3 regions of the uncultured Halovibrio sp. genome follow, and region 3 is predicted to be linked to each of the others. Evidence: riboswitches for the same ligand, from Rfam matches in the RefSeq annotation. Region 3 holds a riboswitch; each other region holds the start of a gene.
What was found. Region 3 has a riboswitch for cobalamin ahead of QZ501_RS11285 (hypothetical protein). Riboswitches for the same ligand answer to the same signal wherever they lie in the genome.
Positions count from the first base shown of each region.

Region 1 (3,270 bases), on a different contig from region 3:
CCCGAACACTGCGCTTGGAGCGCCGCGCCAACCGATCACCAGTGGAACGATCTTCGGGATCCTGAAAGGTAACAGCGGAAGTTACCTCAAAGTTCGCCATTGAAAGGCCACCCGAAAGCTCTATACCGTCGATGCGCGCACGTTTAATGTTGTCTGGCTGAGCACTGATCAGGTTATCAACATCCGTCCTGAATAAAGCCACGTCCCAGAAGACCGATTCGCGATCCGACCGAAATCCGACTTCAACGGTTCCTGAGGTCTCAGGCTCGAGGTTCGGATTGCCAAAACCCGGGTAGTAGAGGTCGTTGAAGGTGGGTGCTCGAAAGGCGGTCCCGTAACTGGCTCGCGCACTGTATACAGAGCTCAGATCGTACCCCAGTGCCACTGCCCCTGTGGTCTCTTCACCAAAGGCCTCGTTGTCGTCCCAACGCCCACTGAGCTGCAGACTGGTGGCTCCAAACTCGCTCAACAGCTGAGCAAACGCAGCCCTGTTGCTGCGACGGTCTTCCTCGTAAGGTTCACTGCTATCAACATCGTCCACGCGATATTCAGTGCCGGCAATCAGTTCATGGTTTCCGAAACTGAACGTATTCTCCCACCGCGCTGTTCGACTCGTTGTGTCAAAGAAACTTGGACCACTAACCCGTTCACTGTCCTGTTCGTCCCTTGCCTCACTGAGTTGGATGGACGTCGTCCAGTTCCGGACGACAGGTGTGCTGGCTTTCACACCCAGCGTCCTCATGTCGAAATCGGTCTCCCCGCGGAAAAACTCTGTGTTGCCGCTACTCTGAAGACCAACGACCCCGATGGACGCGCCGTTATCAAACCCATGGCTCACGCTGAAGGTCCCTGCCGCATTCCGGAAACCTTTGTCTTCACCTCCGGGGCGCAGGTTGGTGCCGTCCGTCTCGAGGTAGTGGCCCTGCAGACTGTAGCGGGTGTCACCGTTCTGGCCGCTCACGCCACCGTTGAATTGCTGGGTGGAAAAGCTGCCTCCCCCCATCTCGATCCACTGTTGATCCTGGTCGCCACGCGGGGTGGTAAACCCCTGGATAACCCCACCGACAGCGTCAGATCCGTAAAGCGTTCCCTTGGGACCGCGGACAACCTCGATACGCTGAAGTAACTGGGGGGGGATGTATTGCCAGGGCGCACTGCCGGCAGTTGCCGAACGGATCCGGATACCATCCAATAGCAGGATCGTTGACTCACTGCTGGTTCCCCGAGTGAAAACGCTGGTGTTCTTACCGAAACTCCCACTCGAAGTGACATTGATCCCTGGTTGCGCCTGAAGAACGTCGCCGAGTTCCCTAGGATTACGCTGTTGAAGATCCCTGGAATCAATGACCGTTACAGAGGACAGGCTCTCACTAGCGGTCTCAACGCCAAGCGTCGAGGTAACAACCAGAGGATCCATATTGAAAGCGGCAACCCGGTTAATCCCGTCCGCCTCCTGGGCCGTAGAAACGGATGCGCTAAGACTTATTGCAGCTGCCAGAGGCAGAATGGCCTGTCGGTTGGTCATGGTGTAACTCCCTGTTGCCTGCTGCGCTTCCCCGCACAGCATTGCTGGACGCGTCGCGGGGGCAGACTCAGGGTGACAGGCGGCGGGAGGTTGAATAGTGCGCAGCGTGAGCCGCGGGGGAAGATCCGGCCGGCCTGTCGTTGCCCTCCGCAACGCATGGCGATCCCTTCAGGCCGGTCTACGGGCTGATGAGCGGATGCCCATGGCATCCCCAGCGACCGCCTTCCCATGCTTCTCCGGCACAGTGGCGTGATGGCCGCCTTTGACTCAATCACCGTTGCGGGGGCAGCGCCGGCCTCGCTGCTTCATGCAGCTCACCGGCTTCCCGTTTCATCCCTGCCACAGCAGGGACACCTGAAAGTGGATCGAACCCTACCAAGGGCCCATGACCGGGTCAACTCAGCCATGAATGCCAGAACCAGCCACCGGGCACGGGAAGTACGGATGACGGGCGGCTTGGACTTCCACCTGGCGCTGGCTATCATAGGCCGCCTGACGATTAACACTGGACATTGGATGGAAGGGATTTGCTGAAAACTCAACTCAGGGAACTCGGGCAACGCCTGAGCTGGACCGGCTGGTTTCTGTTAGCCAATGGCGTACTGGCTCTTCTGGTTGGCCTGCGTTATCTGCCCTGGATCACCATTCCAGACGGTACCACCGGCATCTATGTCACCTTCCTGTACCTGGCGCAGTTCCCGCTGCTGGCACTGGTCGCCGGCCTGCCGCTGCTGGTGATCGGACTCATCCCCAGCCGCCGGCTGCTCATCGCTTTGGGGACAGTGTATGCAACGGGCGCTCTCGGGCTCCTGCTGATTGATACCGTCACCTATGCCCAGTTCCGTTTCCATCTCTCCGGATTTGTTCTGGATATGGCCCTTAAGGGCGGCACCCAGATCTTTGCCTTTCCCTGGCAGATGTGGGCCATAGCCGGCGGCGCGACGCTCGGGCTGCTGCTTCTGGAGCTGGTCATGGGCATCTTCCTGTTCCGGCGGCGGCCACGGGGGCGCTGGCTGGCACTCGGTATTGCCACCGTCTTTGCCGGCCAGCTGGTTGTGCACGGCTGGCACGCCTGGGCGGATGCCAACCACGACAGCCGCATCACCTCAATCACCCGGGCCATGCCGCTGTATTACGGCGCAACCGCCAAGCGTTTCATGGAAAAGAACGGACTGGTGGACCCCGAGGCCATCCGGGAACAGAGCGCCGCCAGCGCGCTCACCACTGGCGGCGGCGGTGGCCAGTTGGATTACCCCACCGAGCCCCTGAGCTGTGAAAGGCCGGCCGAACGCCCCAACGTGCTGGTGATCGCGATAGACGGCGCCCGCGGCGACATGGTCGATCCCCGGTGGATGCCGAACATCCATGAATTTGCGGGCAGGAGCCTGCAGTTCACGGATCACTACAGCAATGGTAATGCCACCAAGCCGGGCATTTTCACCCTGTTCTATTCACTGCCCAGCGGCTACTGGGAGGCGTTCACCACCGCCAAACAGCCGCCGGTGATGATTACGCGCATGCAGGAACTGGACTACCGGATGAAGATCCTGAGCTCCGCGCCGCTGATCAGCCCCGCGTTCACCAAGAACGTCTTCGCTTCTGTGGACGATCTGCGCCTGGAAACACCCGGCGACAAACCCTGGGACCGTGACACCCGCATCACCAATGACTGGTTGGACTTCACTGCGCAGCAGAGTGAGGCCAGCACCGGTGAGCCATTCTTCGGGTTCCTGTTCTACGACACA
Region 1 is NZ_CAJXMA010000019.1:17,540-20,809, forward strand. It holds gene QZ501_RS05955 (TonB-dependent receptor) at 1-1,525, opposite strand, end outside; cobalamin riboswitch at 1,679-1,898, opposite strand; gene QZ501_RS05960 (DUF3413 domain-containing protein) at 2,053-3,270, shown strand, end outside.
Region 1: linked by a shared signal. The riboswitch ahead of QZ501_RS05955 (TonB-dependent receptor) and the one ahead of QZ501_RS11285 (hypothetical protein) in region 3 are both predicted to bind cobalamin.

Region 2 (3,270 bases), on a different contig from region 3:
GCCAGGTGGGTACTGGGTGAAAAACTCAGGTGTGGCCGGTACTGGACAAAGCCTGCGGTGACAGCCTCGGTCTTACCATCAATGCGCAGCGAGTAATCCTCGCCCTGGTAGCGCTGGTAATCCACGCCGCCCAGAAGCTGCGAGCCGCCGTCGGTCGTGTGACGGCCGGTCAGGTTGATGCCGTAGTCATCAAATCCCCACTCCGCGCGGTCGCTGATGAGTGTGATGTTGCGATCCGCGTCCATGTTCAGGCGGGTGTAGTCGGTCCACCAGTCGTGCCAGTAGGCTTTGATGAAGTAACCGTTCTGTTCATTCACCTGGTGATCCCACTTCAGGGAGACAATGTGCTCGTCGCGGTCGTTGACCGCCTTGAAGTTGTTGGAGGCCCGGGAGAAGTCAGCTTCAACATCGTTGCGAAGCACAAGCACATTCAGCGATTGGCCTGTGCCCGCATCCAGCTGGTAGCGACCACCGTAGGAGCTGCGGGTAAAGCCGCGTTTCTGGCGTCGGGCGCTGTCCTGAAGTGCGGTATCGCGGTAGGGCTGATAGCCGTCTGAATGGTCGTGCTCACCGAACACCAGCCAGCGCCCATAGTCATTGCGGTTGCTTACATGGCCGGCGAGGCGGCGGTCACCCAGTGACCCGATGGCACCGGTGAGGGTGCCCCCTGAATCCTTTTCAGGTTTACGCAGCACAATGTTCACAACACCGGCCACCGCCTGGGTGCCGTAGAACAGGCCCTGGCCGCCCTTAAGGATCTCAATGCGCTCCACCATATGAGTGCTGATGGAATCCAGCGGCGAGGTGCTGCCGAACAGCCGGTTATTGATGCGGACACCGTCCACCAGCCAGAGCACATCCTGGCTACGTGAGCCCTGGATGGCGATGTCGGCGTAGTCACCGCGGCCGGTCTTGGGACTCAAGTAGACGCCGGGCACGTTTCCCTGGAGTGCCTGACCGACATCGCTGATGCCGGTCCGTTCGAGCTCCTGAGCGTCGATGACTTCCAGTTCCGCGCCGTAATCGGACAGCTCCGAGGGAAGGGTTTCTTCAAGGGCAGAACCCTGGACTACCAGCTCGTCCAGTGCCATATGGTGATCAGCCCCGAGCGCGGACACTGGGGATACAAGGGCGAGTAGTAGACAGAGTCGTTTCATACAAGGTGCTCCAGCACTGAATCCATTAGTGATGGAGCCCTCACGCGGGCAGGCCGACAGGGGGTCAGCGGTTGTAACACCGGTCCGTTGGCGGCCCGAACACCTCAATCGCGAAGGCTCGGCTTCCGGCCCTTCAGTAATGTGGACCGGGCTTCGGCAGGTCTTCGGACTCAGGGGCGGGCGCCATTGCCTGGCGCTGGCCTTGGATCACGGCTTCCCATCCGGTCAGGACAGTGCCCGGGTTACCCCCTGTGATCCTTGTTCCCCAATACCGCTGCGCGTCAGTCCCGGACTCTCACCGGGTTCCCCAGCGCTCCTCGTGGAGCGCTGACCGAAGCGTCGGGGAGCCTAGGAAAGTCGCTGATGAAAGTCAAAGGCGGTTGGTGTCAGTTTGACCAGGCGGTGGCAATCCTCTAGGATTCGATCCTCTTTCGTCCCTGGGTGGTCAGCATTCGTTCGGATGCCTGGCTGAAACGGGAACCCGGTGAGAGTCCGGGACTGCCCCCGCAACGGTGAATGCTGGGCGCGGATCATACCCCGCCACTGTGATGGTGCCATCATGGGAAGGCGATCCGCCCGAACCGATCAGGTTCCAGCATGAGTCCGGAGACCGGCCCAGTGGGAACAGCATCGAGCGCGCGGCGGGCGCGCTGGTGACGCTGGCTGACCCGTAACCGACCCATGCGTCCTGAAACCCCGGAACACAACGGCCCACTTCGACAGGGGCTATCCACCGGTGCCTGTGCCACGGCCGCCTCGGTAGCTGCCGCGCGTGCGTTGCTGGCGGGTGTTGAGGAGCGATGCGTAAGTATCCGGTTGCCCCGAGGCGAGGAGCCGGCCATGACTATCGAGGACCTGGCGGTGACCGGCGTAGCCGCCACCGCCGGCGTCATCAAGGACGCCGGGGATGATCCCGACGCCACCCATGGTGCGCGGCTCTGGGTACGCCTGGAGCTGGGGAGTGAGCCGGGCGTACGCTTCCATGCCGGGGAAGGGGTGGGTACCGTGACCCGTTCCGGTCTGCCGATAGCCGTGGGCGAAGCCGCCATCAATCCGGTGCCCCGGCGCCTGATCGCCGAACACCTTGACTCCATCGCGGCAGATACCGCCTACGAAGGCGGCTTCGATGTCAGCGTCGGCATCGACGACGGTGAGGCCGACGACGTGATTCACGCGTTCACGCCGGAGGGCGGCCGTCCGGAACCGCTCCGGGTTGCCCGATTGGCAGCGCGGGGACTGGTCGAGATGGAGTGAATCACGTAGCGGGAGCGCCCGCCCGGAGACAGTGTGACACTGGCCGCCGAGACAACGGGCGGATCGGAGTCACTACTTCAGCTACCGCAGCTGGGTTATTATCTATAGCTAAATTGAGGACAGGATTTCGTAACTGTCTGAGTGGTAGCAATGTCCTATTTTGTCCTGTTTTAGCGATAGCTAAAGACAGACTGATCGTCCGAGGCTGTATACGTAGAAACACAATGGCAGAAAGCAGAACGCAGGCGAGGAACACTGTAGAGCCCGCAGAAACGAACGAACAGACGAATATCAACAGTAGTGTGACCCGGTACGAAGGCGATCAGCCGACAGAGCACAGCGTCTACGGCACGCGCCAGCAGGACAGCCAACTCATGTTCTTCGACGGGCAGGTCCCCGACGCGGAAACGGTTCGCAGCGGCGATGTCCGGGAACAGACGCTGGCCGTGCTCGATCAGATTCGTGCCATGGCCGCCGAATCCGGTCTCGAATCGCGTGACCTGATGCGGACGACGGTGTACCTCACGGAGATGGACCAGCTGGAAGGTGTCAAGCAGGCGTACGCGGCGTTCTTCGACGGGCAGCGACCGTCACGGACCGTCGTCGGTGTCGCAAGCCTACCGAACGATGCGGCGGTGCAGATCGAAGCGACGGGCGTAAAGCGGTAATCGGTGGCGAATCTGGGCAGCTATTGTCACTGAACCCAGCGGAACCGGATTCCGGCCGGAAGCCTGGCGACGGACCGCTGCGTTTGAGAGCCCCCGGTGCAAACGACGGGACATGGAGCAGATGGACGGCCTCGACGTCGTCGGCTGTGAGCGCTGTGACGAGCTCTGTCGCTCGCGCTCGCGAATCGTCA
Region 2 is NZ_CAJXMA010000003.1:524-3,793, reverse strand. It holds gene QZ501_RS01475 (TonB-dependent receptor) at 1-1,157, opposite strand, end outside; cobalamin riboswitch at 1,295-1,508, opposite strand; cobalamin riboswitch at 1,580-1,791, shown strand; gene QZ501_RS01470 (cobalt-precorrin-5B (C(1))-methyltransferase) at 1,839-2,411, shown strand; gene QZ501_RS01465 (RidA family protein) at 2,636-3,079, shown strand; gene QZ501_RS01460 (uracil-DNA glycosylase) at 3,201-3,270, shown strand, end outside.
Region 2: linked by a shared signal. The riboswitch ahead of QZ501_RS01470 (cobalt-precorrin-5B (C(1))-methyltransferase) and the one ahead of QZ501_RS11285 (hypothetical protein) in region 3 are both predicted to bind cobalamin.

Region 3 (3,270 bases):
TTCTCGAGGCCACTCTCCTGATAGTACGAGGCCGCCTGCTGCATGACTTTGGTGTCGCCACCTTGAAAGATGGCGAACACGGCACCATTCAGGATTACCAGCAACAGGGTTACGAGCGGAAAGTTCTTCCGCGAAACAGCTTTATGGAGCGGAATGATCAGCATGGTTGGGCGTCCTTTTCTGTGTCCGGCTTCCTTTGGACCCGGGTCCGGGGAGAGCATAGCCCATTAACCGCCCGTAGCCAGCCCCGATCCCACTGACGGGATCCGTACATCACCACAGCGTGATCACCCACACGAACAGACAGGGGGAAACCCATGAAGATCCTGATGGTCCTGACATCGCACAGCGACATGGGCAACACCGGCCACAAGACCGGTTTCTGGCTGGAAGAGTTCACGGCACCCTACTACGCATTCCGCGATGCCGGAGCCGAGGTGACACTGGCCAGCCCCGCGGGCGGTCAGCCTCCGGTTGACCCCAACAGCGAGGCGGACGATGCCCAGACCGAGACCACTCGCCGCTTCCAGACGGATGAGGACGCGAAAACAGCGCTCGCGACGACACAGAAACTCTCGGACCTGTCGATCGATGGGTTCGATGCCGTCTTCTACCCCGGCGGCCACGGCCCGCTCTGGGACCTGGCGGAGGACGCCGACAGCATCCGTCTGATCGAGAACGCCGCCAGCCAGGACAAGGTGATCGGTGCTGTCTGCCACGCCCCTGGCGTCTTCCGGCACGTTAAGGGTGCGAACGGCGAACCGCTGGTCAAGGGCCGGGAGGCAACCGGTTTCACCAATACCGAAGAGGAAGCAGTGGGTCTTTCCGAGGTCGTGCCCTTCCTGGTGGAGGACATGCTGGAGGCCAATGGCGCGGATTACCGCTGCGGGGATGACTGGAGTTCGTTCGTGGTCCGCGACGGCAGACTGGTAACCGGCCAGAATCCGGCCTCATCCGAGGAAACCGCGAAAGCGGTCCTGAATACCCTGAAGCAGTAACGGGCCCGTCTGGGCCCGTTCAGGGTTACTGGGTGGTGTTGTAGACGTAGGAGTCGACCGTGCCGTCCTCGTTGAAACGCACCACCAGGTCCGTGGTTTCCGCTTCACGGAAGGCGGACCAGCGGTACTTGGCATAGGTCCAGGTCCGCTTGCCGTCTTCGAGACCAGTGCGCCACGGATCGCCGAACATGGCTTCAATGTCCGAGCGGGTCGTCTCGCCGACATTGATCTCTTCCACCTTGTGAGTGGCAAAGTCTTTGCCGACACTGGCGCAACCGGCAGCCACGAGCATCACACCTGCCAGAAACACGCCTGCGAACTGCTTGCCTGTGCGCATTACACTACTCCCTTTACGGATGTCGCCCCTATCCTACCCAGAGCCTTCCGGCACTGAAAGTCACGACCAATTGCCGTTTATTCATTCCGCTACCACTTGCTTTGGGTCGCCCTGCTGACCTACATTGGTCGCGTTCCGCAGCGAGGGGAACTCCGGTGAGAATCCGGGGCTGTCGCGCAACGGTATGGTGGTTCCGCCACTAAGCCCGATTACCTCCTCGGAACAGAGACTGGAGCCTTCGCGTCAAGGGTGAAAGGTCGGAAAGGGCACTGCACCACTACCATCCCGTGCCCCTACCCTCCGTTTCGACTCCGCGTTGGCTTCTCCAAAAATCCTCTGAAAGACTCAAGGAGAAGCCCGTGTTGGAAGCTACCATCCATTCCAATCCCGAATCCGTTCATACCGCCGGTATACACACCAGCGCTGAAACCGCTGGCCTGGACACCCTTATCCTGCAGAGCAGGCTGACCCGCAGCGCCCGGCGCCTTCTGGAAGCCATGGGGGTGCGCATTGAACCGGTGCGCTGGGACAGGATCGCCGGCCCCGCCGTCTACCGCCTGGCCTGCGCACAGCGCCGCCCTGTTCTCCACTGGCTGCCGCCCGAGGCCTCCGAGATGCTGATGGAGGATCTGCGCCGCGAGGAGGATGACCCGCGCACGCCGGAATGGGCCCATGACCTGCTTCGCCGCCAGCGTGCCGGCACCCTGCTGGACATGGATGACGGCATCGAGTTCGGGGACGACGGCATCGATGCCGGCCTCGTCCTGCATGATCTGCTGCGCCATCCCGGCGCCTGAACCAGCCGCCGGTCTCTGCGCTACATTCCGTCACAGGGATGGTGACGATGCTCACACTCTGTAATCGGCGCTGACAGCCATTCGGGAGTAGGCTGAATTGAGGCTTGCGACCAAACCAACAGGGAGGTTTGGCAATGGTGATGTCCGGCGGCTACCAGGCCCAGTCTTCTCATACCCTGATGCGGGTAGGGCTGGGCTCTATCGTCCTGCTGCTGGTTCTGGCGTTCGGGGCCGCCACGGCCCTGATTGAGTTCAAGACCGGGGTGCGCGCCTACGCGACCGGAGAAAGCCTCTGGTCCAAGGGGCGGCAGGCCGCCGTCTACCACCTGAACCGATACACAGAGACCGACGACCCGGCACACCTGAACCAGGCCCGCGAGGGCCTGGTAACGCCGCTGGCCTACCGCAAGGCACGCCAGGCGATGACCGCATCGCCCATGAAGGCCCAGCGCGCTGCCGAGATGTTCCGGGAGGGAGGCAGCCATCCCGATGACATTCCCCGCCTGATCAACGTGTACCGCTACATGGGGTATTCGAGCCTGTTCCATTCCCCACTGCAGATCTGGCGGGATGCGGACCCGCATATCCTTCGTCTCGAGGAGATCCTGACGCTGCTGTCGGAGGACGAGATCGACAGCGCCGAATACCCCAACCTCCGGGACGAGGTCGACCGCATCAACCAGGAGCTGGTGGCCATGGAGTCCGACTTCTCCTCGAGCCTGGGCCGCATCGACCGCACCCTGAACGGGCTCCTCCTGCTGACCGTGGCCACGGTTCTGGCGCTGGCCGGCGTGCTGGTGACAATGCTGTTCGTCAGTGCCGCAAGGCGCATGGCCCGGACCGAGGATGAGCTGCGCACCACACTGGAACACGCAGCCGTGGGCATGGCCCGGCTTTCGCTTTCCGGCATCATCCGCTCGGCCAACCAGCGCTTCGCCCAGACCCTGGGTTATCCCCAGGATTCCCTGGAAGGCATGCAGCTGGACCAGCTTCTGCTGCTCAATGAAGGCGAAACCGCCCTGGATATGCCGAGCCTGCGCCACAGGGTCCTGCGTCACGGCACATGGACTCTGACCCGCGATGAACCCTGGACCCGGGAGGACGGTACGCCACTCTGGCTGGAATTCACCTTCAGCGC
Region 3 is NZ_CAJXMA010000060.1:6,036-9,305, forward strand. It holds gene QZ501_RS11270 (rhomboid family intramembrane serine protease) at 1-164, opposite strand, end outside; gene QZ501_RS11275 (type 1 glutamine amidotransferase domain-containing protein) at 318-998, shown strand; gene bamE (outer membrane protein assembly factor BamE) at 1,024-1,335, opposite strand; cobalamin riboswitch at 1,421-1,571, shown strand; gene QZ501_RS11285 (hypothetical protein) at 1,695-2,132, shown strand; gene QZ501_RS11290 (sensor domain-containing diguanylate cyclase) at 2,267-3,270, shown strand, end outside.